Regions from separate parts of the Pseudomonas prosekii genome, predicted to be linked through region 2. Evidence: riboswitches for the same ligand, from Rfam matches in the RefSeq annotation. Region 2 holds a riboswitch; the other holds the start of a gene.
The links. A riboswitch is a leader RNA that binds a small molecule or an ion and turns the genes downstream of it on or off. The one in region 2 is predicted to bind cobalamin.
Positions count from the first base shown of each region.

Region 1: another riboswitch for cobalamin. It lies ahead of cobO (cob(I)yrinic acid a,c-diamide adenosyltransferase); the one in region 2 lies ahead of cobW (cobalamin biosynthesis protein CobW).

Region 1 is NZ_LT629762.1:923,613-938,296, forward strand. Features, by position in the region: gene BLU01_RS04225 (adenosylcobinamide-GDP ribazoletransferase) at 86-820, opposite strand; gene cobC (alpha-ribazole phosphatase family protein) at 823-1,398, opposite strand; gene cobT (nicotinate-nucleotide--dimethylbenzimidazole phosphoribosyltransferase) at 1,395-2,450, opposite strand; gene cobU (bifunctional adenosylcobinamide kinase/adenosylcobinamide-phosphate guanylyltransferase) at 2,447-2,968, opposite strand; gene BLU01_RS04245 (cobyric acid synthase) at 3,083-4,534, opposite strand; gene cobD (threonine-phosphate decarboxylase CobD) at 4,531-5,523, opposite strand; gene cbiB (adenosylcobinamide-phosphate synthase CbiB) at 5,516-6,424, opposite strand; gene bluB (5,6-dimethylbenzimidazole synthase) at 6,421-7,071, opposite strand; gene BLU01_RS04265 (cobyrinate a,c-diamide synthase) at 7,068-8,468, opposite strand; gene cobO (cob(I)yrinic acid a,c-diamide adenosyltransferase) at 8,479-9,090, opposite strand; cobalamin riboswitch at 9,172-9,403, opposite strand; gene BLU01_RS04275 (hypothetical protein) at 9,558-10,142, shown strand; gene BLU01_RS04280 (PQQ-dependent sugar dehydrogenase) at 10,232-11,542, shown strand; gene BLU01_RS04285 (O-methyltransferase) at 11,801-12,454, opposite strand; gene BLU01_RS04290 (C40 family peptidase) at 12,476-13,018, opposite strand; gene BLU01_RS04295 (C40 family peptidase) at 13,184-13,822, opposite strand; gene hda (DnaA regulatory inactivator Hda) at 14,049-14,684, opposite strand, start outside.
Region 2 is NZ_LT629762.1:88,734-103,417, forward strand. Features, by position in the region: gene cobN (cobaltochelatase subunit CobN) at 1-400, opposite strand, end outside; gene cobW (cobalamin biosynthesis protein CobW) at 404-1,465, opposite strand; cobalamin riboswitch at 1,562-1,778, opposite strand; cobalamin riboswitch at 1,992-2,220, shown strand; gene BLU01_RS00430 (CbtB domain-containing protein) at 2,339-2,533, shown strand; gene BLU01_RS00435 (CbtA family protein) at 2,545-3,255, shown strand; gene BLU01_RS00440 (cobalamin biosynthesis protein) at 3,252-3,665, shown strand; gene cobM (precorrin-4 C(11)-methyltransferase) at 3,757-4,503, shown strand; gene nfuA (Fe-S biogenesis protein NfuA) at 4,612-5,196, opposite strand; gene BLU01_RS00455 (acyltransferase family protein) at 5,254-6,288, opposite strand; gene BLU01_RS00460 (fatty acid cis/trans isomerase) at 6,620-8,917, opposite strand; gene metH (methionine synthase) at 9,073-12,783, shown strand; gene BLU01_RS00470 (DUF2970 domain-containing protein) at 12,973-13,191, shown strand; gene BLU01_RS00475 (nitrite/sulfite reductase) at 13,826-14,684, shown strand, end outside.

The sequences.
Region 1 (14,684 bases), 830 kb from region 2:
AACAACGCAATTCAATGTGCAACCGCGATCCCTTGTAGGAGTGAGCCTGCTCGCGATGGCGCCCGCGCAGTCACCACCAAACCCATCAAACCAGCGCCAACCCCACCAACACCGCCATCTCGAGCAATTCCAGCAACGCCCCCGCCGTATCGCCGGTGCTCCCGCCCAAGCGCCGCAGCATCACCTGCCGTAACCAGATAAACACCGCAATCGCGATCACCAGCGCAACCAAGCCATCGATCATCCCGCCGAGCAGCAAACACCCCAGCGCACTCAGGGCCAACACCCGCCAACCGGCGGTGCGCGGCAAATGATCCGCGAGCGCCTGGCCCAAGCCACCGGCGCGCACATACGGCGTGGTCAGAAACAACCCCAGCAGCGCCGCCCGCCCAAGCAGCGGCACGATGAGCAACACCGCGCCCTGCCCCTGTTCGATCAACGCCAGCAACGCGGCAAATTTCAGCAGCAACACCAACACCAGCGTCACTACCGCAATCGGCCCACTGCGCGGGTCTTTCATGATCGTCAGCGTGCGTTCGCGATCGCCGAATCCGCCCAGCCACGCATCCGCGCTGTCGGCCAGACCGTCCAGATGCAGCGCGCCGCTGAGCAATACCCAAACCGTCAGCAACAGCGCGGCATGCAGCAACAATGGCGCTCCCGCCAGCGCGATGTTCATTCCCCAGAGAATCAAGCCAAACAGCAGGCCGACCAGCGGATAAAACAGCAGCGAACGCCCCAGCTCTTTCGGCTCCGGCATGCCCGGCAGACGAATCGGCAGGCTGCTCAAAAATTGCAGGGCGATCCAGAACGGCAACATGCTCAGCTCGCCTCCCGTAACAAGGCACCCGCGCCGACCGACAGCGAATGCAACGACGCGTGCGCGACGTCGACATTCAGCAACTGCTCGCGCGGCAAACCTCGCGCCTGCGCCAAGAGCAGTTTCATCACGCCGCCGTGGGTGATCAGCAACACGCGTTCGCCGGCATGCGCGGCGTGTAAACGTCCAACCGCTGCCAGCACCCGCGCCGAGAAGTCCGCGACCGGCTCACCGTCGGGCGGGGTAAACGCGTAAGGATCGCTCCAGAATCGGCCCAACGCCTCGGCGCTGGTGTCCATCAGCGCTGCGGTGCTCTGCCCTTCCCAGGCGCCGAAATGCAGTTCCTGCAGGTCCGTTTCAATTTGCACCGGCAAGCCCAGGTGCGCGCCGAGTTCGTCGGCAAACCGCGCGCAACGCTGCAACGGCGAACTGACCAAGCGATCCCACGGGCCTTGCTTGATCACCGCTGCGCGCATCTGCGCCCAGCCTTTTTCGGTCAGCGCATCGTCGAGGCTGCCGCGCAGGCCGCCGCCGAGCTCGGTCTCGCCGTGGCGCAGCAAATCCAGGTGCAAGGTCATGCCGGACGATCCGCCACAGCCGCTTCGGCAAACGTCGCCATTTGCCCATGAAGGTCGCAGGCGAGGCGCAACAACGGCACCGCCAACGCCGCACCGCTGCCCTCGCCGAGGCGCAAACCGAGGTCGAGCAACGGCTCGGCGTTCAAAGATTCGAGGACGTGGCGATGGCCCGGCTCGGCGCCGCGATGGCCGAACAACAGCCAGTCACGGCACTGCGGGTTCACGCGCACCGCGACCAGCGCAGCGACGCTGCAGATAAAGCCGTCGACCAGCACTGCAATGCCTTCCTGCGCGCAGCCCAGATAAGCGCCGACCAGCGCGGCGACTTCGAAACCGCCGAGGTTGAACAGGGTTTGCAGCGCATCACCACGCTGCGCGGCATGCAACGCTATTGCACGCTCGATCACCTGCGCCTTGTGGCTGACACCGGCAGCGTCGAGCCCGGTGCCCGGCCCCGTCAAATGCGCCACCGGGCAGTCGAGCAATGCGCAGGCCAGCGCACTGGCGGCGGTGGTGTTGCCGATACCCATTTCGCCGCCGATAAACAGCTGCGCGCCAGTTTCGCGGGCGCGCAACACGCTGTCGCGACCGGCCTGCAAGGCGAGTTCACCTTGGGCGACAGTCATGGCCGGGCCGTGCGCGAAATTGGCGGTGCCGGCGCCGATGTGCAAATGACGCACGCCTGGCAGGTCAAGCGACGGCGTGACGGTGCCGAGGTCGACCACTTCCAGCGCCGCGCCCAACTGCCGCGCCAATACGCTGATCGCCGCGCCGCCGCTGACGAAGTTGTGGAGCATTTGCCCGGTGACTTCCTGCGGATACGCCGACACACCTTCAGCGACCACGCCGTGATCACCGGCGAAAATCGCAATCCACAGCTGCTCGAGGCGCGGTTTGACCTGGCCCTGCAACCCGGCGAGTTGCACTGCTACCGACTCCAGCCGCCCGAGCGAACCGGCCGGTTTGGTCAGTTGCTGTTGCCGCGCCTCAGCCCGTTCGACGGCCGCCGCATCAATCGGCTTGCACGGGTTCAGCCACCAGGATTGGGTCATAACGCAGTTCCTTTCAAAGTCAGGGGCAGGCCGGCGACCGTCAGGACAACACGCTGACAGCGCTCAGCCAAAGCTTGATGCAGCCAACCGGCTTCATCGACGTAGCGGCGAGTCAATTCGCCCAGCGGCACGACACCCATTCCGGTCTCGTTGCTGACAAAAATGATTTCACCCGGCAATGACGCCAGGCAATCGAGCAAGGCATCGCGCTCGGCGCCGAGGCGTTCGGGGTCGTCGAGCATCAGCAGATTGGTCAGCCACAGGGTCAGACAATCGACCAGCAGGCAGTGCTCGGCGCTGGCGTTTTCGCGCAGGACGCGGGCGAGTTGCAGCGGCTCTTCGATCAGCGCCCATTCGGCCGGACGACGGGCGCGGTGATGGGCGACCCGTTGATTCATTTCACCGTCGAGGGGTTGGCTGGTGGCGATGTAGGTGACGTGCAGTTGAGTGTCTGCGGCGAGTTTTTCAGCGAGGCGACTTTTGCCGGAGCGGGCGCCGCCGAGGATTAGTTGGAGCATGGTTCATTCCTTAAAATCGTCGGTGTTCTTGCGGGCCTCTTCGCGGGCAAGTCTCGCTCCTACAGAGATGCGGCGCACCACCTGTAGGAGCGAGGCTTGCCCGCGAAGGCGTCCTCAAAACCCACAAAGCTCTCGGAGCAGTCGCGTATCCAAATGCTTCTCCACCAAATCCGCCAAGCGCTCGATATCACGCTCGCGCAAGCCGTGGTAATCGACATCTTGCACGTCGTGCAAACCGGCCCAGCGCAGCAGCGCACTGCTCGCCGCCGGGGATTCGAACAAGCCATGCAGGTACGTGCCGAAAATCTGCCCGTCGAGGCTTTGCGCGCCATCGCAGCGACCATCGTCCAGTTGCACCGCCGCGTGTTCCAGCGCCGGCCCAGTGGTTACGCCAGCGTGGATTTCATAACCGACCACTTCGGCATTCTCCAGCGCCAGATGCCCGCGCACGTTGCGCAACTGCTTCTCTGCCTCGAGCAAGGTTTCGAACGCCAGCAAGCCCAGGCCGGCACTCGAACCCGGCGCGCCTTCGAGGCCCAGCGGGTCGTGGACCTGTTCGCCGAGCATCTGCAAACCGCCGCAAATCCCCAGCACTTTGCCGCCATAGCGCAGGTGCCGCGAAATCGCCGTGTCCCAGCCATTGGCGCGCAAATACGCGAGGTCATGCCGAACGCTTTTCGAGCCGGGAAGAATGATCAAATCCGCGGATGGAATCGGCTGGCCGGGGCCGATGAATTGCAGATCGACTTGTGGATGCAGGCGCAGCGGATCGAAATCGGTGTGATTACTGATGCGCGGCAGCACCGGCACCACCACTTTAAGCACTTGATCAGCCTTGCCGGTCTGGCGCTGATCAATGCCGTCCTCGGCCTCCAGATGCAGGTCCATCACATACGGCAGCACGCCGATCACTGGTTTGCCGGTGCGTGCTTCGAGCCAGTCGAGGCCCGGCTGCAGCAATGCGATGTCGCCGCGAAAACGATTGATGATGAAGCCTTTGACCCGCGCCTGCTCAGTCGGCGACAGCAACTCCAGGGTGCCGACCAAATGCGCGAAAACCCCGCCGCGATTGATGTCGGCGATCAACACCACCGGGCAATCCACCGCTTCGGCGAAACCCATGTTGGCGATGTCGCCGGCGCGCAGGTTGATCTCGGCCGGCGAGCCCGCGCCTTCAACCATGACCACTGGATACGCCGCGCTCAGGCGTTGGTGCGATTGCAAAACGGCTTGCATGGCGATGCTTTTGTAATCGTGATACGCCACGGCGTTCATGGTGGTGACGGCGCGACCGTGGATGATCACTTGCGCGCCGGTGTCGCTGTTGGGTTTGAGCAGCACCGGGTTCATGTCGGTGTGCGGCTCAAGGTGGGCGGCCTGGGCCTGCACCGCTTGCGCGCGGCCGATTTCGCCACCGTCAGCCGTTACCGCGCTGTTCAACGCCATGTTCTGCGGTTTGAACGGCACGACGCTGACGCCGTGGCGCCGCACCCAACGGCACAACGCCGTCACCAGCGTGCTTTTACCGGCGTCGGACGTGGTGCCCTGCACCATCAACGTAGTCATTGGCTTTCCTTGGCGAAGGCTTGCAGCGCTTGTTCGAGGCGCGCTTCTTCAGCGGCGTCGGCAGGCAGACCGAACCGCAGGCTGCTGTTGTGGGTGAATAACCGCAGCAGGATGCCGCGCCGGGCCATGAACTCATGCAGTTCTTCGGCGCGCTCGGTGATCAGCCATTGAAACAGCGCGCAACCGCCCTGCGGCTTGAGGTCGTAACGTTCGAGCATGGCGGCGAGGCGCTCACTTGCCTGTTCACTGCGCAGGCGTTGCCGCGCATGGCCCTCGGTGTCTTGCAAACAGGCCTGGCCCAACACCCGCGTCGGGCCGCTTACCGCCCACGGGCCGACTTGCTCGGCAAGCAATTTGAGCAACTTGCGCTCAGCCAAAACGAATCCCAAACGTACCCCGGCGAGGCCGAAAAACTTGCCAAAGGAGCGCAACACAATCAAACCGACCTGATTGGCGAACGCCGCCAGACTCAATTGCGGCGTGTTGTCCATAAACGCTTCGTCGACTACCAGCCAGCCACCGCGCTGGGCCAGCCGCGAGTGCCAGTCGAGCAAGCGATTCGGGCTCAGGCTCAGGCCGGTAGGATTGTTCGGATTGACCACCACCAGCACGTCGAGGTTGTCGATAAAGAAGTCGACTTCCTGCTCCAGCACTTCGCGCACGATGTAGCCGCTGCGGCGCCAGGCTTCGGCGTGTTCGGCGTAACACGGCGACAGCACACCGACCTTGCCGGCGCGGCGCAAACGCGGCAGCAACTGGATGGCCATTTGCGAACCGGCGACCGGCAACACTTGCGCTGCGCCGTAATAATCGCAGGCGGCTTGCTCCAGGCCGTCATCGGATTCCGGCAACCGCGCCCAGGCGCGCAACGGAATCGGCGGAATCGGAAACGGCCACGGCGCCAGGCCGCTGGAGAGGTCGAGCCAGTCGGCCTCGGCAATCGCGTAATCGAGGGCTGCCTTGCGCAGCCGGCCACCGTGCTCAAGCATAGAATTCGGCTCCGACACAGAGAATCAGCAGCCATAACCATACGCCGCGCTGGACCAATTGCCAGCCACGGTCGATGGAGTCGGCGTCCGCTGGCGGGCCTTCGCCGAGCTGTGGACGCTGGTGCAGTTCACCGTGATAAATCGCCGCCCCGCCCAACTCGACGCCCAACGCACCGGCACCGGCGGCCATCACGGGTCCGGCATTCGGGCTGTCCCAGGTCGGGCCCTGGTTGCGCCAGCATTTCAGCGCGAGTCGGGTTTTGCCCAGCAGCGCGTAGGTCAACGCCACCAGACGTGCAGGAATGTAGTTGAGCACGTCGTCGATTTTCGCCGCGGCCCAGCCGAAGCGTTCAAAGCGTTCGTTGCGATAACCCCACATCGCGTCGAGCGTGTTGCTCAAACGATAGAGAACCACGCCCGGCGCGCCGGCCACGGCAAACCAGAACAGTGCAGCGAATACCGCGTCGCTGCCGTTTTCCAGCACCGATTCGGTGGCGGCGCGGGCGACTGCGGTTTTGTCCAGTTCGCTGGTCTGGCGGCTGACCAGATAGCCGACGCGTTTGCGCGCTTCTTCAAGATCATCGCTGCGCAAGGCCTTGGCCACCGGCTCGACATGTTCGCCGAGGCTGCGCATGCCCAGCGCGCAATACAGCGCCAGAATTTCCACCAGCCAACCGACGTAAGGCGCCCAGGACAGCGCGGTGGCGAGCAAGGTCAGCGGCACTACCGCGATCACCCACGCGGTGACGCCGTGACTGCGCCAACCGCGCCCGGCGGAGTTGAAACGTTGCTCGATGCGATCGGCAAAGCCGCCGAACGCCACCAGCGGATGCCAGCGTTTCGGTTCACCGAGCAGCGCATCCAGCGCAACCGCAGCGACACTCAACAACGCCACACTCATTGCCTCACTCCCCAAAAATTTTCGTACAGCAGTTCATTCAGCGGACGCGCCTGCGCCCAGCCTTCGAGCACCAGCATCGGCGCCGGGTAAAATTCCTTGACCGGGCCGAGGCAGAGGATCGCCAGCGGCTTGGCGCCGGCCGGCAAACCGAGCAGGTCGGCCAGGGCTTGCGGCTCGAACAACGACACCCAGCCCATGCCGAGGCCTTCGGCACGGGCCGCCAGCCAAAGGTTTTGAATTGCGCAGGACAACGACGCCATGTCCATCTCCGGCAAGGTGCGCCGACCGAAGATGTGCCGTTCGCGGTCGTCCATCAGCGCGGCGACCAACACTTCGGCACAGTCGTTGATGCCTTCGACTTTGAGTTTCATGAATTCGTCGCTGCGTTCGCCGAGGGCTTCGGCGGTGCGCACGCGTTCTTCTTCCACCACTTGCTGGATCTGCCCGCGCAGGGCTCGGTCGCTGATACGGATGAAGCGCCACGGTTGCATCAGGCCGACGCTGGGGGCCTGATGCGCGGCTTCGAGCAGGCGTCGGAGCAAGGTCGGCTCGACGCTGCCGCCGCTGAAGTGGCGCATGTCGCGACGCTCGGCGATGGCTCGGTAGACCGCTGCGCGCTCGGCTTCGGAAAATGCGGTGTCGGTCATGGCCGCTTCGCGAGCAGGCTCGCTCCTACAGGGGTCCGCGTTTCTTCAGGTAATACAGTTTCACCTGTGGGAGCGAGCTTGCTCGCGATGGCGGCATCCGATTCAGGCAAAAACAGTGCGGCGATCGCTTGCGGATTCGACGGGAAATAAAAGTGCACATACGACGCCGTCATCCGCCCCTGACGGTAAACCGCCTCCGCCCCACGCCCACCATTCGGGCTCAAACCTCGGGCAATCGGCTCCAGCTCAGTGCTGGTCAACGAGTGGTGATAGGTATGCCCGCGCAATAAACCTTCGGGCAATTCGACCGCTTGCAACGCCAGCGCCGCCAAGCGCTTTTGCATCACCGCAGCACCGGTCAGCAAACCGACCAGTTCGGCGCGTGTGCCATCGACATCGGTCAACGAATCGAGCAGATAAAGCATGCCGCCACATTCCGCGAGCAGCGGTTTGCCAGCGGCGTGATGCGCGCGGATGGCGTTGAGCATCGAAGTGTTTTGCGCCAGCGCGACGTGGTGCAGTTCCGGGTAACCGCCCGGCAGATAAAGGCTGTCTGCTTCGGGCAACTGGCTGTCGCGGATGGGCGAGAAGAACAGCAATTCGGCGCCCATCGCTCGCAGCAAATCGAGGCTGGCGCCGTAGGTGAAGGCGAACGCTTCGTCGCGCGCCACGGCAATGCGCACGCCGGCGAGCAGCGGCTCGGCTTCGAGCACATCCGGGGTAGCGAATTCGACTGCCGGTGGCAGCGCTACCTCGCAACTGCTGGCGAGCGCATCGGCGGCGGCGTCGAGGCGCAGGTCGAGGTCGTTGAGCTCGCTGGCCTGGACCAGTCCGAGGTGACGGCTCGGCAGTTCGATCCCGGTTTCGCGCGACAACGCGCCGTACCAGCGCAGGCCTTCGGTGAGGCTGCCTTCGAGCAATTGCGCGTGACGCAAGGTGCCGACACGATTGGCCAAAACGCCAGCAAACGGCAAGTCTGGTTGATAGCGCGCCAGGCCCAATGCCAAGGCGCCAAAGGTCTGGGCCATGGCGGTGCCGTCGATCACGCCGAGCACCGGCACCCCGAAGTGCCGCGCCAGGTCAGCACTGGACGGCGTGCCGTCGAACAGGCCCATGACGCCTTCGATCAGGATCAGATCGGCTTCGCCGGCGGCTTCCCACAACAGTCGACGGCTTTCCTGCTCGCCGACCATCCACATGTCCAATTGATAGACCGGCGCACCGCTGGCGCGCTCGAGAATCATCGGGTCGAGAAAGTCCGGGCCGCATTTGAACACGCGCACCTTGCGCCCCTGATTGCGATGCAAGCGGGCCAACGCGGCGGTGACGGTGGTCTTGCCCTGACCGGAGGCCGGCGCGGCGATCAGCACCGCCGGGCAATGACGGCTGATATTCATAAAGCAGAACTCACAATTCGACGCCTTTTTGCGCTTTGATCCCGGCGTGGAACGCATGCTTGATCACGCCCATTTCGGTGACCGTGTCAGCGAGTTCGATCATTTCCGCTTTAGCCCCGCGACCGGTGACCACCACGTGCTGCATCGGCGGACGCGCCTGCAAATCGCTGAGCACTTGATCGAGGTCGAGGTAGCCGTGCTTCAGGGCAATGTTCAGTTCATCCAGCACCACCAGGCCAATCGACGGATCGCGCAGCAGTTCGCGGGACACTTGCCACGCCCCTTCGGCCGCCGCGATGTCGCGCTGGCGGTCCTGGGTTTCCCAGGTGAAGCCCTCGCCCATCACGTGAAAACGCACCTGTTCCGGGAAGCGCCGAAAGAACAATTCTTCGCCGGTGCTGTTGCGACCCTTGATGAACTGCACCACGCCGCACTGCATGCCGTGGCCCATGGAGCGGGCGAGCATGCCGAACGCCGAACTGCTTTTGCCTTTGCCGTTGCCGGTCAGTACCAGGAGCAAACCGCATTCGTTCGGCGAGTTGGCGATGCGTTCGTCGATCACCGCTTTTTTGCGCAACATGCGCGCCAAATGGCGTTCGTCACGATCGGGGGTATCAGTCATGGGGGAGCTCTCCGTTGAGGCTGGATAACGGCGGGCAGGCACAAGAATAGACGGCAAGAAGCCTGGCATCGCCCACCGTGATGCCGCTGGATGGATCAGGCCGGTCTCCGGGCTCATGAGTGGCGGATGCCGGACTGCGCGCCTTCCCATGTCGTTCGACACAGTGGCTGTTGGCGCAGTCTTTGACTCATTTACCGTTGCGGGGGCAGCGCCGGGATGATGCTTGTCGATTGCTTGAATCGACGCACGCACCGGCTTCCCTGTTTCACCCTGTCGACCGCAGTCACAGAGCACCTGAAACAAGCCGCGAAGGTTAGAGGGTTGGGGGTGGAGCGTCAATTAAAGCCGGGCGCCGTGCGGGTGAATAACTGCCTTCGATCCATTTGTCGTGGCTGATCTTGTGCACTACGCTTGGCAGCGATATCAAAGAGCCACAATCTCACATCACAATAACAAGGGTGAGCACCATGCAAGGCATGATCATCAGCAATCCGAAGCTGGAATTCCTACGTCCGCTGCTGGAACGCTGGTTTGACTGTATCGACCGCTATAACGCGGTGCGCGGCGATAACGATGCGCCGTACTGGTTCGACGAAAACGCCAATCGCGGGCTGCTGTCGGCGGCGGCGTGGATGGCCGAAATGGTCACGTTGCAGCAGACGCCGACGCGCAAGCAGACTGAGGATGGCGACCGTAATGGCCGCGCCGACTTGATGATTGCCACCAGCGATGAACGCGTCTGGTTGCAGACCAGCCAGCGCTGGCCGAAGGTCAACGGCTTGAATCTGACCCAGGCACTGGCCGATATCACCAGTGACGCGAGGCGAATCAGCTACGCCAGCGACCTGAAACTCGGCTGTCTGTTTGTCACGCCGCACAAGCCGCAGCAAAGCGCCACCCCGGAAGAATTGCAGGACATGCTCGACGATCTGCAAAAGGAACACACGTGCGCGGTCGCCTGGTATTTCCCTTACGCCTACCGCAAATTGCGCAACGAGGGCGGCCACTATCACCCGGGGATCGCCGTGCTGCTCAAAGAGGCCCGCGGTTGACGGGTTGATTGCTTAGGGTCGATGGGTTGAACCATCGCGGCGGTTCGCTTCTCTATGAATAAACCAGTGCATTCATAGGGAAGGTCAGCATGCGCAAGCCCCAGCTCGTTTTTGTCATCGCGCTCGCCGGAGGCCTTGCTGCCTGCGGCGAGACGTCCAGCCTGCAAGTCTCGGACGGCACCGGCCCATCGCCGAAGTTGCCCGAACCAAACAAAACCCTGATCCCGACAGTCAATATCGCCCCCGCGATTGGCTGGCCGGCCGGCGCCAAACCGACTGCTGCCGCCGGAACCCAAGTCGCCGCGTTCGCCGAAAACCTCGATCACCCGCGCTGGCTCTACGTGCTGCCGAACGGTGATGTGTTGGTGGCCGAAACCAACGCGCCGCCGAAACCTGATGACAGCAAAGGCATTCGTGGCTGGGTGATGGAGAAGGTCATGGGCCGCGCCGGTGCCGGCGTGCCGAGCGCCAACCGCATCACGCTGCTGCGCGATCAGGACCACGACGGTGTCGCCGAAACCCGCACGGTGTTCCTGGAAAACCTCAATTCGCCGTTCGGCATGACGCTGGTCGGCAATGATTTGTATGTTGCCGACACCGACCGTTTGCTGCGTTTCAACTATGAAACCGGGGCAACGTCGATCAAGTCCGAGCCGATCAAAGTCGTCGATTTGCCGGGTGGCACGTTGAACCACCACTGGACCAAAAACGTCATTGCCAGCAAGGACGGCAGCAAGCTGTACGTGACCGTTGGCTCGAACAGCAACGTCGGCGAAAACGGCCTGGACCAGGAAGAAGGTCGCGCGGCCATCTGGGAAGTCGACCGCGCCACCGGCAATCACCGGATCTTCGCGTCGGGCCTGCGTAACCCTAATGGCATGAGCTGGGAACCTACCAGCGGCGCGTTGTGGACGGCAGTGAACGAGCGCGACGAGATCGGCAGCGATCTGGTGCCGGACTACATCACCTCGGTCAAGGACGGCGCGTTTTATGGCTGGCCGTTCAGCTATTACGGGCAGCACGTTGACGTACGCGTCGAACCGCAAAACCCCGATCTGGTGGCCAAAGCCATCGCCCCGGATTACGCGGTCGGCCCACACACCGCTTCGCTCGGCCTGACGTTTGCGGAGGGCAGCAAATTGCCGTCGTTCACCAGCGGCGCATTCATCGGCCAGCACGGCTCCTGGAACCGCAAACCGTACAGCGGCTACAAAGTGATTTTCGTGCCGTTCAGCGCCGGCAAACCGACCGGACAACCGGTGGATGTGCTGACCGGATTCCTCGACAAGGACGAAAAAGCCATGGGCCGCCCGGTGGGTGTGGTGATTGATCAGCAAGGCAGCTTGCTGGTGGCTGATGACGTGGGGAACAAGGTGTGGCGGGTTTCGGCGGTTAAGTAACCCCGGCGCCAGCGCGCAACCCATGTGGGAGCGAGCTTGCTCGCGATGGGGCCATGACATTCGACATCAATGTTGAATATTAGGCCGTCATCGCGAGCAAGCTCGCTCCCACAGTTTTGATCGGTGTTTGCGCCCCACCGCATAACCCATGTAGGAGTGAGCCTGCTCGCGATGGGGCCTCAACATTCAACATCTGTGTTGAATGTAACGCCGTCATCGCGAGCAGGCTCACTCCTACAGGTTGATCGGTGTTTATGGCTAGCGTTTACGGCACAGGGTCAGGCCGTCGCCTATCGGCAGCAGCGACAAGTCCACGCGCTGGTCTTCTTTTAACGCTCGATTCAACGCTTGAATCGCCCGCGTATCCGCGCTTTCGGGATTGCTTTCCAGCACCCGCCCGCTCCACAGCGTGTTATCGAAGACTGCCAGACCACCGACCCGCAGCAAGCGCAGGGCGTGTTCGAGGTAATTCGGGTAATTGGCTTTGTCGGCGTCGATGAACAGCAGGTCAAACTGCCCTGGCTGATCGAGCGTGGCGAGGGTTTCCAGCGCCGGCGCCAGGCGCAGATCGATACGCTGGGCAACGCCCGCCTCCTGCCAGTAGCGGCGCGCGATGGCGTTGTAGTCGCCGGCAATATCGCAGCAGATCAGCGAGCCGTCATCGGGCAACGCTTGCGCCATGCACAACGCGCTGTAGCCGGTGAAGGTGCCGACTTCCAGCAAGCGCTTGGCGCCGGTGAGTTTGACCAGTAACGCGAGGAATTGCCCCTGCTCCGGCGCCACTTGCCAGCGCGCCATCGGCAGTGCCTGGGTTTCGTCGCGCAAGCGCTTGAGCAGCGACGTTTCCCTGAGGGAAACGTCGAGCAGGTATTGATAAAGGGAATCGTCGAGATTGAGCGTGCGAGCGGTCATCAACACCTCCGCGAAGAAAACCTATTGATTACGCGCCAGGTGCTCAGGTTGCAACACGCGTTTGGCGCTCAGGTAGGCCTTCTGCCAATAGGCTTTCGACAAGCTGTCGAGCTTGACCGTGCCGCCCGTGGCTGGCGCATGAACAAAGCGGCCTTCGCCGACGTAGATGCCGGCGTGGCTGACCTGCGAGCCGCCATTGGTGGCGAAGAAGATCAGGTCGCCGGTCTGCAGGCCTTCCTTGCCAACGTTCGCCGCTTGCATGCCGATCATTTCGCGCGTGGTGCGTGGCAGCGATATGCCGGTGACATCGCGGTAGACGTAGCCGATCAAGCCACTGCAATCGAAACCTGAATCCGGCGTGTTGCCGCCCCAGCGATATGGCGTGCCGACGAGCCCGAGGGCGCGGAACAACACGTCTTCTGCTTCGGGAGAGAAAGACTGCGCAGGCGCGAACACAATCGGCGCGCGAATCACCGGCGCAGCGGGCGGCGGTGGCGTGCGACTGGCGCAGCCGCTGAGCAGGGCTGCGAGGAGCATCAGGGTGAGGCGGGCCGACATCGTCATAAGCAGAGCATCCTGATCTGGCTGCGGCTTTTTCCTGTCGGGAGACAGAAAACAAAACCGCCAGCGCTGGGCACGGGCGGTTCGCCATCAATAATAGATCAGGATTCTAGCGCTTATGCGCCAAACTTCAAGTAAGACTTTAAGTTCGCCCTACATAAAGTGTGCTTACTTTCGAGCGGTGACCACAGTCGGTGCCATCGCGAGTGCGCGCTTGGCTTCGATGAAGGTTTTGCTCCAGTAGCTGTCGCCCAGGCTATCGACTCGTACGCCACCGCTTTTGCGGCTGCTGGAGTGGATGAACTGGTCATCACCGAGGTAGATCCCGGCGTGACTGACACGACCGCGACGACCATTGGTGGCGAAGAACAGCAAATCACCAGGTTTCAGATTGTTGCGCGAAACCAGCGGCGCGTCCACGTTGATCATTTCGCGAGTGGAGCGCGGCAGATTCATGCCGGCCTCTTCACGAAACAGATAACCGATGAAACCGCTGCAGTCGAAACCGGACTCAGAGGTACCGCCGAAACGGTAACGAGTACCGATCAGGGACATGCCGCGTTCGAGGATGCTGTCAGCAAGGACCGGAAGCTGGTACGACTTGCCGTCGGCAAAGGTCGCCAGTTCTTTTTCGGTGGCCGTTTCTTCGAGGAACAAAGGCTCTTGATAACGAGCCGAAGATTGGGCGGTAACAGAGCTTTTAACCTGCTGCTGCGGGGCTTGTTCAACCACTGGGGTGTGGCTGGCGCAACCGAACAACAGGGTGACGAGTGCGAGAGGCACGAGGGGTGCGAAGCGATTTAGCATGGGCACGACCGTGGCTGATAGTTGTAAAGAAGGCGAGACTATGCCCGCTATCAAGTCGATTTGCAAATTCAATCGAACTTAATGTGACTTCCCGGTTTCGTCTGCACATCTAAGCGCTAAAGCCCGTTTTGCATGTTTACGCGGCCTGCAGCCCTGCAGGAAAGCGCGATTTGTGCCGTCTGCCTTAGACCAAAAACGGCTAAAGCCCCCGAATCAGCGGGACTTGCTACCAGCCAAGGGTTTCTTTCAAGAAGGGAATGGTCAGCTTGCGCTGGGCCTGAAGCGAGGCCTGATCGAGGCGTTCCAACAGCTCGAACAACGCGCTCATGCTGCGCGTGCCGCGCGTCAGGATGAAATGCCCGACTTCGTCCGTCAGGTGCAAGCCGCGACGCGATGCGCGCAATTGCAGGGCGCGCAGTTTGTCTTCATCGGACAACGGGCGCATCTGGAAAATCAGTGCCAGGGTCAGGCGCGATTTCAGATCCGCGAGCTTCACCGGCAATTCACGCGGCGAGGTCGAGGCGGCAATCAGCAAACGCCGGCCGCTGTCACGCAGACGATTGAACAGGTGAAACAGCGCCTCTTCCCAATCCGCGCGGCCGGCCACGGCTTGCAGATCATCCAGGCACACCAGTTCGTATTGTTCGAGGTTGTCGAGGATTTCGATGCCGCGATCCAGCAACTCGGCCAGCGGCAGATACACGGCGGGCTCGCCCATCTGCTCGAAACGCAGACACGCGGCTTGCAACAAATGCGTGCGCCCTACCCCGTCCTTGCCCCAGAGATAAATCAGGCTTTCGGTCCAGCCGGCGTCGGCTTCGCATAGCCGCTCCACATAGCCGAGTGCAGCGGCATTGGCGCC
Region 2 (14,684 bases):
GCTCGTCGGCCGCCACGGTGCTGAGGTCGCTGAGTTCCGGGTCCGGGCGGTCGTCGCCGGGCACCAGAATCAGTTGCACACCGCGCGCGGACAATTCGACCAGGCGCTCGACGCCGTAACGCCAATAACCGATGCCACCGTGCAGCGAAATCAGAATCACTTTGGCGTGACGCAGCACTTCATCGACGTACAAATCCACCGAGGCGTGATTCTGCACCTGCATCGGATTGGCCAGGCGCACGCTCGGGTAATCGTCGGGCAATTGCTGCGCGGCCTCGGCGAGCAGCGCCAGGCTGGAGTCGCCGCTGCACAGGATCACCAGTTCGGCGGGGGTTTGCCCAAGGTCGGCGATGTTGTCATCCGAAACGAAACCGCCGGGCTGGGTCCTGAGCAGGTGCATGGCTTAAACGCTGAGCGCGGCGCGCAGTTGCGCTTCGAGTTGGCCGGCGTCGAGTTCCTGACCGATCAACACCAGACGCGTGCTGCGCACTTCATCGGCGCCCCACTGGCGGTCGAAGTGCTTGTCGAAACGCGTGCCCACGCCCTGAATCAACAGGCGCATCGGCTTGTTCGGAATCGCCGCAAACCCTTTGACGCGGAGGATGCCGTGCTTGACCACCAATTGCGTCAGCGCGTCCATCAGCAGGCTTTCGTCGGCCTGCGGCAGTTCGATCGAAATCGAATCAAAAGCGTCGTGATCATGATCGTCTTCACCTTCGTGGTGATGATCGTGATGGCTGTGGCGGCTGTCGATGTGTTCTTCGGAACCGGCGCCCAGACCGATCAGCACGTCCAGTGGCACGCGACCGCTGCTGGCTTCGATGACTTTGACCGCTGGCGGCAGCTCTTCGGCGACTTCCAGACGTACGCGAGCGAGGTCTTCCGGGCTGATCAGGTCGGCTTTATTGAGGATGACGAGGTCAGCGCTGGCCAGTTGGTCGGCGAACAATTCGTGCAGCGGCGATTCGTGATCGAGGTTCGGGTCGAGTTTGCGCTGGGCGTCGACTTGGTCCGGGAACGCGGCGAAGGTGCCGGCGGCGACGGCCGGGCTGTCGACCACGGTGATGACCGCGTCAACCGTGCAGGCGCTGCGGATTTCCGGCCACTGGAAGGCTTGCACTAGCGGCTTTGGCAGGGCCAGGCCCGAGGTTTCGATGAGGATGTGGTCGAGGTCGCCGCGACGCGCGACCAGTTCACGCATCACAGGGAAGAATTCTTCCTGAACCGTGCAGCACAGGCAGCCGTTGGCCAGTTCGTAGACGCGGCCATTGGCTTCTTCTTCGGTGCAGCCGATCGAGCACTGCTTGAGGATTTCGCCGTCGATGCCCAGCTCGCCAAACTCGTTGACGATCACCGCGATGCGCCGCCCTTGCGCGTTGTCGAGCATATGCCGCAGCAAGGTGGTTTTGCCCGAGCCGAGGAAGCCGGTGACGATGGTGACGGGGAGTTTGGCCAGTGTTTTCATCGGATGCCCTTTGGCAAGGTGGCGGGCATACGGGACGACGACCGCAGCGATGAAGGCGCGGAAGATTTCGCCACCGGATCACCCCGCCCGGTTGTAGTGAGAATTCGTTTCGAGGCAGGTCTCCTGGCTTTCGGCGCGCCGGCCTCGGGGGCCTGGCATTCGCTGCGCCTTCCCGCGAACCCGTTTTGGAGGGGATTTGCAGTGGCGTGGCAGCGAACATCACCGTTCACAGTTGCGGGGGCAGCCGCGGCATCGACCGCGTTCCCTTCTTAGCTTCGGCACCTGCCGAAGAACCTCGAAAGCGCAAGGCTACGCATGGTGCGGGGGCGGGTCAATGTCTGCAGGCGATTGCGATGCCTGTGGCGAGGGGGCTTGCCCCCGTTGGGCTGCGAAGCGGCCCCCGACATTCCTTCAGGCAGACCCCACACCCAGTTTTTGCGACGGCTTCGCCGCCGAACGGGGGCAAGCCCCCTCGCCACAGAGTTGAGAACCCCTGCCAATTGACGCTTCGCCCCGCGCATGCTCTCCTACACGCCTTGTTACGGGTGCCCTTCACAGGGTGAAACGGGAAACCGGTGAATCATGTGCTTTACTCTAAAGCCATGTCAGTCCGGTGCTGCCCCCGCAACGGTAAGCGAGCGAAGAATCAGATCCACTGTGTCGGCAGTTCGGCATGGGAAGGCGATTCTTGCAGGCTCGGGCATTTGCCCTCGCCCCTCGTGAGCCCGGAGACCGGCCCGCAACGCAAAGTGACCACTACGATCACTGAATGACAAACCCGCGGTGGGCGGGCGCTGTTTAGGCTTCTGCGCGCTCGCTCGCAGGGGTTTTCATGCGCTCGATTCACCCGCTGACAGACCAGAGGGAAGCGCCATGTCGATCATCACCAGCACCGACCACAGCACCGCCACCAGCAACACTACGACCCTGAGCCAACGCCTGACCGCCGCCGTCTGCGCGTCGATTCTCGGCGCGTGCCTGGTGTATTTCGCCGGTTTCTCGCACATCGAAGCGGTGCACAATGCCGCCCACGATACCCGTCACAGCTCTGCGTTCCCGTGCCATTGAGACCTGCCGACATGATCAAGCGTATCGCGCAAACCGCAGGTTTCACCGGGCTGCTGGCCGCCCTGTTGCTGACCCTGCTGCAAAGCTTCTGGGTGTCGCCGCTGATTCTCCAAGCGGAAACCTATGAAAAATCCGAACCCGCCGCAGCCGTTGTCGCTCACGAGCACAGTGAAGGTGCAGCCGCCGCTCACACGCATGACGCCGAAGCCTGGGAGCCGGAAGACGGCTGGCAGCGCGTGTTGTTCACCACGGGCGGCAATCTGGTGGTCGCGGTCGGTTTTGCGCTGATGCTCGCGGGCCTGTACACCCTGCGCGCGCCGACCAAAACCGCCCAGGGCCTGCTCTGGGGCCTGGCCGGTTACGCAACCTTCGTGCTGGCGCCGACCCTAGGCCTGCCACCTGAACTGCCGGGCACCGCTGCCGCTGACTTGGCGCAACGGCAAATCTGGTGGATCAGCACCGCAGCGTCCACCGCGGTCGGCATCGCGCTGATCGTGTTCAGCCGCCACTGGCTGATGAAGATTCTCGGCGTGGCGATTCTCGCGGTGCCGCACGTGATTGGCGCGCCGCAACCGGAAGTGCACTCGATGCTGGCACCGGAAGCGCTGGAAGCGCAGTTCAAAATCGCTTCGCAGTTGACCAACGTGGTGTTCTGGCTGGCCCTTGGCCTGATCAGCGCCTGGTTGTTCCGCAGCAAAAGCGACGGTCAATACCACGCATGACCGATGCCAGCACAGCGCCGACCCTGGTGGTCGGCCTGGGCTGCCAGCGCGGCTGCCCGGTCAGCACGCTGCGGGCGTTGCTCGATCAGGCATTGCAGGCGCATCACATCGAACTTCGGCACATCAAGGCATTGGCCAGCATCGATCTGAAACGCGATGAGCCGGGTTTGGTGGAATTGGCTGAGCAACTTGGCTTGCAATTGATGTATTTCAGCAGCGAGCAATTGGCCGGTTATCAACCACAACTCAGCCATCAATCGCAGATCGCTTTCGAGCGCACCGGCTGTTACGGCGTGGCAGAAAGCGCGGCCCTCGCCCTCGCTGAACATCTGGCCCAGGCGCCAGCAAAACTGCTGATTTCGCGACAAAAATACGCCCAAGCCACGCTCGCATTGGCCAGTGCTGCGTAAAATCCCCGATAATCCCCGCCTCGATCATGAGCAATCTTCATCTGAAGCCTTGCCTCGAAGGTTTTTCTCAGCGTTTTTTCAGGAATTGACGATGACCGTCTACTTCATTGGCGCCGGCCCCGGCGACCCGGAACTGATCACCGTCAAAGGCCAGCGGCTGATTCGCAGCTGCCCGGTAATCATCTATGCCGGCTCTCTGGTGCCGGCGGCGGTGCTCGAAGGGCATCAGGCGGAAACGGTGGTCAATAGCGCCGAATTGCATCTGGAACAGATCATCGAGCTGATCAAGGCTGCGCACCTTGAAGGTCAGGATGTGGCGCGTGTGCACTCGGGCGATCCGAGTTTGTACGGCGCGATTGGCGAGCAGATTCGTTATCTGCGCGAGCTGGATATACCGTTTGAAATCATTCCGGGTGTGACCGCGACAGCGGCGTGCGCGGCGTTGCTCGGCGCTGAGCTGACCTTGCCGGACATCTCGCAAAGCGTGATTTTGACCCGTTACGCGGATAAAACCGCGATGCCTGCAGGTGAGGAGCTGGGCAGTCTGGCGCAGCATGGCGCGACGATGGCGATTCACTTGGGCGTCAACCATTTGCAGAAAATCCTCGCCGAACTGCTCCCGCATTACGGCGCGGACTGCCCGATTGCGGTGATCCACCGCGCGACCTGGCCGGATCAGGATTGGGTGGTCGGGACAATTGACGATATTGCCGAGAAGGTTGCGGCGAAGGGCTTTCGGCGTACGGCGCTGATATTGGTCGGTCGAGTGCTGGGCAGCGATCAGTTCAGCGAGTCGTCGCTGTATCGCGCCGGGCATGCGCATCTCTACAGGCCCTGAGACCACACATAGCCCTGTGGAGAGTCCCCTCACCACAGGGAAGTGTTCACGCATAAAAAAACGGCGCTCACGGGGCGCCGTTTTTTTATGTCGCAGTGAACACCTTACTTAGTAGTAGGCGTTTTCTTTCTGCGTGTGGTCGGTCACGTCACGAACACCTTTGAGCTCCGGAATGCGCTCGAGCAAAGTGCGCTCGATGCCTTCACGCAAGGTCACGTCCGCCTGGCCGCAGCCCTGGCAACCGCCGCCGAACTTCAGCACAGCGATGCCGTCTTCGACCACATCGATCAGGCTGACCTGACCGCCGTGGCTCGCGAGCCCCGGATTGATCTCGGTTTGCAGGTAGTAATTGATGCGCTCGTTGACCGGGCTGTCGGCGTTGACCATCGGTACTTTGGCGTTTGGCGCCTTGATGGTCAGCTGGCCGCCCATGCGGTCGGTGGCGTAATCGACTACCGCGTCATCCAGAAAGGCTTCGCTGAACGAATCGATGTAAGCGGTGAAGTCTTTCAACCCCAGCGCGGTGTCTTCTGGTTTTTCTTCGCCCGGCTTGCAGTAGGCAATGCAGGTTTCGGCGTACTGGGTGCCAGGCTGGGTGATGAAGACGCGAATGCCGATGCCTGGGGTGTTCTGCTTGGAGAGCAGATCTGCCAGATAATCGTGGGCGGCGTCAGTAATGGTAATAGCGGTCATGGAAACTCCTCGCAGGCTTGGGCGCAGTTTACGCTAATCATCGCGCGGCACAAAGTCCTAGTATTTTTGTCGGGAAAGAGCCAGCGCCGGTTCGGCAGCCTTTTCCCCGTCGATCCGCGCTTTAAGCCACCGATAGCTGCGTTTTTCCACCCATTCGTAGCTCAGCCACGAAGCAAACCCGATTGTCAGCGCACACACCACGAACATCACGTAGGGATTAACGCCATAACGCTGTGCGACAAATCCGCCAGCGGACAGCACCAGCACGTGCATCAGGTACACCGAATAGGAGCAATTACCGAGCACTTCCAATACCCGGTTGTTGGCGAAAAACCGCTCCAGCGCAATACACGCCATCACCAGCACTGCGCTCGGCAAGCCCCACGCGAGGAATCGCGGCCCCGGCGGCAGGTGATAAATCATCAACAACGCGCAGGCAATCCCCAGCAGCGGCAGGTATAACCCCGGTTTGATCCAGCCACGACGGTAGATCATGCCAAGGGCGATCCCGAGCAGGAATTCGTAGACGATATCCGAACGGTAGAACTCGCTGACCCAGCCATAACCGGTCCACGCCTGGCATACCGCAAACAGCAGCGCCGCGACGATCAGCAGTCGCACTTGCAAGCGAAACAGCAACGCCCAGGCAAACAGCAGGTAAAAAAGCATTTCGTAGTTCAGGGTCCAACCGACGTTGAGTGTGGGATAAATCCCGTAACCGCCGGGGTTCTCCGTAGGAATGAATACCAGCGACAGCAGGAAATGCGACCAGTCGACGCTTTGGTCCGGCAATACCGGCCGTGCGAACACCACCACCAGCGCCATTAACGCGGTGTACAGCCAGTACGCCGGGACGATGCGGAACAGTCGATACAACAGGAAGCGGCCGGGCGGCAGCGACTTGCCTTCAGTGGAGAGGAAAATCACCAGACCACTGATGACAAAGAAGATATCGACGCCCACCGCGCCCTTGTCGATGAACGCCTGCCCCACCGGCCCGCGCGCATGGAAGTCGAAAAAAATCTGCATGAAATGGTGGCAAACCACCGCCCAGGCTGCGATGAAACGCAAGGCCTGCACCGAAATCAACATCAATGGCCCTCTCTATAAATCACCACAGATCCCTTGTAGGAGCAGAGCTTGCTCGCGAAGGCGTCGTATCAGTCAATGTGATGTCGCCTGACCTGACGCTTTCGCGAGCAAGCTTTGCTCCTACGGGGATCGGCGTTATTACAGATGGGACACTGGATAATCGGCAAAGGTCGATCAGGGTTTCTCACTCCAGATCGGCAATCCAGAACCACCGCAAATCCCTTGTAGGAGCAGAGCTTGCTCGCGAAGGCGTCGTATCAGCCAATGGGATGTCGCCTGAATTGACGCTTTCGCGAGCAAGCTCTGCTCCTACGGAGGGGCGGCGGCGGTGTCAGAGGTTCTCGTAGCGATTCATATCCAGCACACCCTCTTCCACCGGGTCGGTTTCGTGGACGTAGCGGCTCAGGTCGTGGAAGTAGAACCAGAACTGCGGATGGCTGCGGCGAATCCCCCAGCGGTCGACGATTTTCTCGAAGCGGTTGGCGTCCTTGGCGTTTTCCATTGCTGCGACAAATGCCGGCATTTGCGCCGCCGGCACGTTGAACATGAAGTTCGGGTAGCTGCTGAGCACTCCCGGATAGATGGTCAAAGTGTCCAGCCCCGGTTGAAAACGCAGGGATTCGCCGAGCAGGAATGCGACGTTGCTGTGCGCGCGGTTGCGCAGCAGGCTGTAGATCTCACGTTTGCCGCTGGCGGTTTCGACGCGCAGCATGGTCGCTTCCGGCAACTGGTCGATCACCCGTAAACCCGCTGCCGGACGTGAAGTCAGCTGGCTCAAGGCCTGCTCGGCGTTCTGCAACGCCGGGTCGATATTCGGCCGCGAGCAGTAAGCGCCGGCGCAACGGTTGATCGGATCGGGCCGCGCATCGAGGTCGCCGTAACGGGCCAGCAATTGCTCGGCGAAGTCGCGTTTCGGGTCTTTTTCATCGAGTTTGAGCGCGGTCGGCTTGTCGTCATCGATGGTTTCGTAATCCAGCCACATCTTGAATTTGCCGCTGTTCTGATACCAATCGTCGAGGTAACCCTCGCGCGAATCGGCCGGCATCAGGCGCAGGAAGTTCTGTTCGGCGCCGTTGCGGATCAGGTCGAAATACAGCCGCGTCTGCGCCTGATGCGAGACATTGCCGAACACATCGAAGTTGACCGCCAACTGATAATAGGTGCGCTCCAGCAGCGGATAGTCGAACAGCCACATCGTCTGCGGCACTTCGCCGATCAGGCCCTTGTTCACTGAAGCGCTGTCGAAGTGGCGAAAAATGCTCAGTAACGCGTTGTCGTTGCCGGCCCACAATGTCGACCAGCTCGGCGCTGGCGCATCGGCGTAACTGTCGCGACGCAAGGCCTCGTATTCGTTGCGCTTGTCGCGGTAGTCGTGCCACAAGCCGAGGACGCTGCCAACATCGTCGTTCTGCCCCGGCATCGCCAGCAGCGGCGTCGCCTGGCCGCGATAGTTGGGGTCGGTGATGTACAGATCGTGCTCCGGCGCCTGGAACAGCGCCCAGAAGTTATCGCGAATCACATCCGTGGCGATCTGCCCACGGCACACCGGCCCGCGAATAAAGGTGCGGACAAAGTATTCAGCGTTATCCAGCATGAACTGATAACGCGCCTGCGCCGGGATCGCTTCGAAGGTGGTGAACGGATTGGCGCGGCGCTCCGGGCCATAACCCGGCAACGCGTTCGCCTGCCAGTTACCGCTGTAGAACAGGCTTTTGACCCGGGCCATTTTCGCCGCGCTCAGCGGATAAGTGATGTGGGTTTTCTGCACAATCACGCCTTGCACCGGCCACAAACGGTAATACACCCGAGTGCCCGGATCATCGTTGGGCCGGCGCGTATTGATCAGATCAATCGGCTGACCGCTCGGCGTGCGCGAGCGCACCCACTGGAAGAAATGCCCCGGCTCGCCGTCCTTGAAATAAATGTGCGCGAGAAACAAATGCTCGAACAACCAGCGCCCGACCAGACTTTCCCGCGCGCCAGGCGAATTTAGCAGCTTTTCCCATTGCAGCACTTGCAGCGCTTCCTCGGCGCTCGGCGCCAGGCCTTGCTGATCAATCGGCGCACCGGACGCGAGCCAGCGCTGCAGCGTCTGGTATTGCTGATCGGTGAGTCCGGTGACCGCCAGCGGCATGCCTTCTTTGGGGTGAGCGCTGGCGTAACCGTCAAACTCCGCCGGCATCGCGCAGGTGTTTTCGCGATTAAGGCCCAGCGCGATCCCTTCCGGCAGTTTGGCATTGGGCGTCAGCGCGGTTGTGTGCCCGAGTTCGAGCATCCGCGCCATCAACGCGGCTTGGCTGCCCTGCGCATCCAGCACCGAATAGAAGCCTTTTTGTTGCCAAGCGCGTTTGCCGAAAGCGTCGTAAAACAGCCGCGTTGGCGGTGCCGCGACGCTGCGTTCACCGTCGTACACCGGGGTTTTGCTGGCGCCACGCAACGCGCCTTCGCCGCTACCCAGGTTCAGCTGACACGCCGAGTCGTAGCACGCATGGCAGGCCACGCACTTTTCGGTGAAGATCGGCTGAATGTCGCGGGTGTAGGAAATGGCGGATGAAACGGTGGGATCCTGCGCAGTGGCGCCCCAGCTTATGAGCAGCAACAACATGCTGACGACGACGCGATACGGCATGTTTCTGGGCCCACTCATGAAAATTCGCCGCGATTCTACCGTTTTGCCACTATCGCCAACATGAGCGATATTCATGCAAAACCCGGACATGCTCTAAAACCGCACAGGTTTGCTATTATCCCGGCCCTTCGTCATGGTCTTTCCGAGTAGTCCCAATGTCCGATCGCAGTGTTCGCCTTCAAGCTCTCAAGCAAGCCCTCAAAGAGCGCATCCTGATTCTCGACGGCGGCATGGGCACGATGATCCAGAGCTATAAGCTTGAGGAACAGGATTACCGTGGCAAACGCTTCGCCGACTGGCCGAGCGATGTCAAAGGCAACAACGACCTGCTGGTGCTGACCCGCCCGGACGTGATCGGCGCGATCGAAAAAGCCTACCTGGATGCCGGCGCCGACATCCTCGAAACCAACACCTTCAACGCCACCCAGGTGTCCCTCGCCGACTACGGCATGCAGGGCCTGGCCTACGAGTTAAACGTAGAAGGCGCTCGTCTGGCGCGCAAGGTCTGCGATGCCAAGACCCTCGAAACCCCGGACAAGCCGCGTTTCGTCGCCGGCGTGATCGGGCCGACCAGCCGTACTTGCTCGCTGTCGCCCGACGTTAACAACCCCGGCTACCGCAACGTCACCTTCGATGAGCTGGTGGAAAACTACACCGAGGCCACCAAAGGCCTGATCGAGGGCGGCGCCGACCTGATCCTGATCGAAACCATCTTCGACACCTTGAACGCCAAAGCGGCGATTTTTGCCGTGCAAGGTGTGTTCGAAGAGTTGGGCATCGAATTGCCGATCATGATTTCCGGGACCATCACCGATGCCTCCGGCCGGACCTTGTCGGGCCAGACCACCGAAGCGTTCTGGAACTCGGTGGCGCACGCCAAGCCGATTTCCGTCGGCCTCAACTGCGCGCTCGGCGCCAGTGAGTTGCGTCCGTACCTCGAAGAACTGTCGAACAAGGCCAACACCCACGTTTCCGCGCACCCGAACGCTGGCCTGCCGAACGAATTCGGCGAGTACGACGAGTTGCCGGCAGAAACCGCCAAGGTCATCGAAGAATTCGCCCAAAGCGGTTTTCTGAACATTGTCGGCGGTTGCTGCGGCACCACGCCGGGCCACATCGAAGCCATCGCCAACGCCGTCGCCGGTTACGCGCCCCGGGTGATTCCGGACATTCCCAAGGCCTGTCGCCTGTCGGGTCTGGAGCCGTTCACGATTGATCGCAACTCGTTGTTCATCAACGTCGGCGAGCGCACCAACATCACCGGTTCGGCGAAATTCGCCCGCCTGATCCGTGAAGACAACTACACCGAAGCGCTGGAAGTCGCCCTGCAGCAGGTCGAGGCCGGCGCTCAGGTGATCGACATCAACATGGACGAAGGCATGCTCGATTCGAAGAAGGCGATGGTGACCTTCCTCAATCTGATTGCCGGCGAACCGGATATTTCGCGCGTGCCGATCATGATCGACTCCTCGAAATGGGAAGTGATCGAAGCCGGCCTCAAGTGCATTCAGGGCAAGGGCATCGTCAACTCGATCAGCATGAAAGAAGGCGTCGAGCAGTTCATTCATCACGCCAAACTGTGCAAGCGTTACGGTGCGGCGGTGGTGGTAATGGCCTTCGACGAAGCCGGTCAGGCCGACACCGAAGCGCGCAAGAAAGAAATCTGCAAACGCTCCTACGACATTCTGGTCAACGAAGTCGGCTTCCCGCCGGAAGACATCATTTTCGACCCGAACATCTTCGCGATCGCCACCGGCATCGAAGAACACAACAACTATGCCGTCGACTTTATTAACGCGTGCGCTTACATCCGCGACGAGCTGCCGTACGCGCTGACCTCTGGCGGCGTGTCCAACGTGTCGTTTTCGTTCCGTGGCAACAACCCGGTGCGCGAGGCGATTCACTCGGTGTTCCTGCTGTACGCGATCCGCAATGGCCTGACCATGGGCATCGTCAACGCCGGGCAACTGGAGATCTACGACCAGATCCCGGCCGAGCTGCGTGACGCCGTCGAAGACGTGGTGCTTAACCGCACCGCCGAAGGCACCGACGCCCTCCTCGCCATCGCCGACAAGTACAAGGGCGACGGCAGCGTCAAGGAAGCCGAGACCGAAGAGTGGCGCGGCTGGGAAGTCAACAAACGTCTGGAACATGCGCTGGTCAAGGGCATCACCACGCACATTGTCGAAGACACCGAAGAATCGCGTCAGTCGTTCAGCCGCCCGATCGAAGTCATCGAAGGCCCGCTGATGTCGGGCATGAACATCGTCGGCGACCTGTTCGGCGCCGGCAAAATGTTCCTGCCGCAAGTGGTGAAATCCGCCCGCGTGATGAAGCAGGCCGTGGCGCATTTGATCCCGTTCATCGAACTGGAAAAGGGTGACAAACCGGAAGCCAAAGGCAAAATCCTCATGGCCACGGTCAAGGGTGACGTGCACGACATCGGCAAAAATATTGTCGGCGTGGTCCTCGGTTGTAACGGCTACGACATCGTCGACCTCGGCGTGATGGTGCCGGCCGAGAAGATCCTGCAAGTGGCCAAGGAACAGAAGTGCGACATCATCGGTTTGTCCGGTCTGATCACGCCTTCGCTGGATGAAATGGTCCACGTGGCGCGCGAGATGCAGCGCCAGGATTTCCACTTGCCGCTGATGATCGGTGGCGCGACCACCTCGAAAGCGCACACGGCGGTGAAGATCGAACCGAAGTACAGCAACGACGCGGTGATCTACGTTACCGACGCCTCGCGCGCAGTGGGCGTGGCCACGCAGTTGCTGTCCAAGGAACTGAAACCGGCGTTTATCGAGAAGACGCGCCTGGAATACATCGAGGTCCGCGAGCGCACCGCCAACCGCAGCGCGCGCACCGAACGCCTGAGCTACCCGGCGTCAATCGCCAAGAAACCGCAGTTTGACTGGAGCACTTACGCACCGGTGAAACCGACGTTTACCGGGGCCAAGGTGCTCGACAATATCGATTTGAAGGTGCTGGCCGAGTACATCGACTGGACGCCGTTCTTCATCTCCTGGGACTTGGCCGGCAAGTTTCCGCGCATTCTCGAAGATGAAGTGGTCGGCGAAGCGGCGACGGCGCTGTACGCCGATGCCAAGGAAATGCTCGCCAAGTTGATCGACGAGAAGCTGATCAGCGCCCGTGCGGTGTTCGGTTTCTGGCCGGCGAATCAGGTGCGCGACGACGACATCGAGCTGTATGGCGATGACGGCAAGCCCTTGGCCAAACTGCATCACTTGCGTCAGCAGATCATCAAGACCGACGGCAAACCGAATTTCTCCCTGGCCGACTTTGTCGCGCCGAAGGACAGCGAGATTACTGACTACGTCGGTGGTTTCATTACCACCGCCGGGATCGGCGCGGAAGAAGTGGCCAAGGCGTATCAGGACGCCGGCGACGATTACAACTCGATCATGGTCAAAGCCTTGGCCGACCGCTTGGCCGAAGCCTGCGCCGAGTGGTTGCACCAGCAAGTGCGTAAAGATTATTGGGGTTACGCCAAGGATGAAACGCTGGACAACGACGCGCTGATCAAAGAGCAATACAGCGGCATCCGCCCTGCCCCGGGCTACCCGGCCTGCCCGGATCACACCGAGAAAGGCACGTTGTTCGCGTTGCTCGACCCTGAGGCCAGCGAAATGCAGGCCGGGCGCAGCGGCGTGTTCCTCACCGAACATTACGCGATGTTCCCGGCAGCAGCGGTCAGCGGCTGGTACTTCGCGCACCCGCAGGCGCAGTATTTTGCGGTGGGCAAGATCGACAAGGATCAGGTGCAGAGCTACACCTCGCGCAAAGGTCAGGATTTGAGCGTGACCGAACGCTGGCTGGCGCCGAATCTGGGTTACGACAACTGAGTCTCGGCTGATTGCGCACCCTGTGGGAGCGAGGCTTGCCCGCGATGGCGTTCTGTCAGTTGACATGATTGTTGCTGGCCAATCGCCTTTGCGGGCAAGCCTCGCTCCTACAGGGGGGTTGTGGCGTTCACGGATATTGCGCGCTGCATTGTCTATGCTTGCCTGACACACATTCGTGACGAGGGATTTATGGACGATCCAGTCGACAACAAGCCGCCGACCTTATGGCAGATGCTGCACAGCGTGGTGGCGGCGGCGTTCGGGGTGCAGAGCGGAAAGAATCGCGCCCGCGACTTCACTCACGGCAAGCCGAGTCATTTCGTGATTCTGGGGATTTTGTTCACGGCAGTTTTTGCGCTGTCACTGTTCGGCATCGTCAAACTGGTCCTGATGCTGGCCGGGATCTGATCCTCCCCTTTTGCGCCATCCCACGTCCTTATGTAGCAGCTGGCGCAGCCTCCGTCATGTAGCAGCTGGCGCAGCCTGCGTTCGGCTGCGCAGCAGTCGCTGAATCATGCGCCGCGGTGTTTCAGCAAGACCGCATTCGCAGGTTTTACGACTGCTGCGCAGCCGAACGCAGGCTGCGCCAGCTGCTACAGGGGGCGTGCGCGCTAACGCGCGCGGTTCATCGCGGTTATTGGTGGCTGACCCAGAACACCGCGGTGCCCACGACCAGGATGATCAGGAACAAAATCGCCCAGGCATCAACGGAACTGTCGCTTTTCCTTGCTTTGGTTGGGTTGCTCATTGCATCGCCTCTTGTCGGTTTTATCGGTGATTGCATAAAGACTCGACCACAGTAAAGACGACGATTGCCCTCACCACAACTAAGGGCTTTTCACTAACGCTTCTCGTTAGGCCTTTTAGTTCTTTACATATACTCAAACATCACTTTTGCGCATAACTGCAAACTGGTATCTTGCCCCGGCTCCGTAGGGAGTGCGCGGCCGTGCGCGCAGAATTGCCGAGGCAGTATCGGAAACTTCAGCAAGCGAAAAACGCCACTGGATCCGACCGGCCCAAGCCTGAGAACAGGACTTATATGTACGTATACGACGAGTACGATCAGCGGATCATCGAGGACCGCGTCAAGCAGTTCCGTGATCAGACCCGACGCTATCTGGCAGGCGAGCTGAGCGAAGAAGAATTCCGCCCCCTGCGCCTGCAAAATGGCCTTTACATCCAGCGTTTCGCGCCGATGTTGCGGGTGGCGGTGCCTTACGGCCAACTGACCTCGCGCCAGACGCGAATGATGGCCAAAATTGCCCGCGACTTCGACAAGGGCTACGCCCACATCAGTACCCGGCAGAACGTGCAGTTCAACTGGCCGGCGCTGGAAGACATCCCGGACATCCTCGCTGAACTGGCCACTGTGCAGATGCACGCGATCCAGACCAGCGGCAACTGCCTGCGCAACGTCACCACCGACCAGTTCGCCGGTGTCGCCGCCGACGAGTTGATCGACCCGCGTCCGTGGTGCGAAATCGTCCGTCAGTGGACGACATTCCACCCGGAATTCGCTTACCTGCCGCGCAAATTCAAGATCGCCATCAACGGCTCGACCTCTGACCGCGCGGCCATCGAAGTGCACGACATTGGCCTTGAGCCGGTGCACAACGCTGCGGGCGAGCTGGGCTTCCGTGTGCTGGTCGGTGGCGGCCTCGGCCGTACGCCGGTGGTTGGCGCGTTCATCAATGAATTCCTGCCGTGGCAGGACTTGCTGAGCTACCTCGACGCCATTCTGCGGGTTTACAACCGCTACGGCCGTCGCGACAACAAGTACAAGGCGCGGATCAAGATCCTCGTCAAAGCGCTGACCCCTGAAGTGTTCGCGCAAAAAGTCGACGCCGAAATGGAACACCTGCGCGGTGGCCAGACCACGTTGACCGACGCCGAAGTGC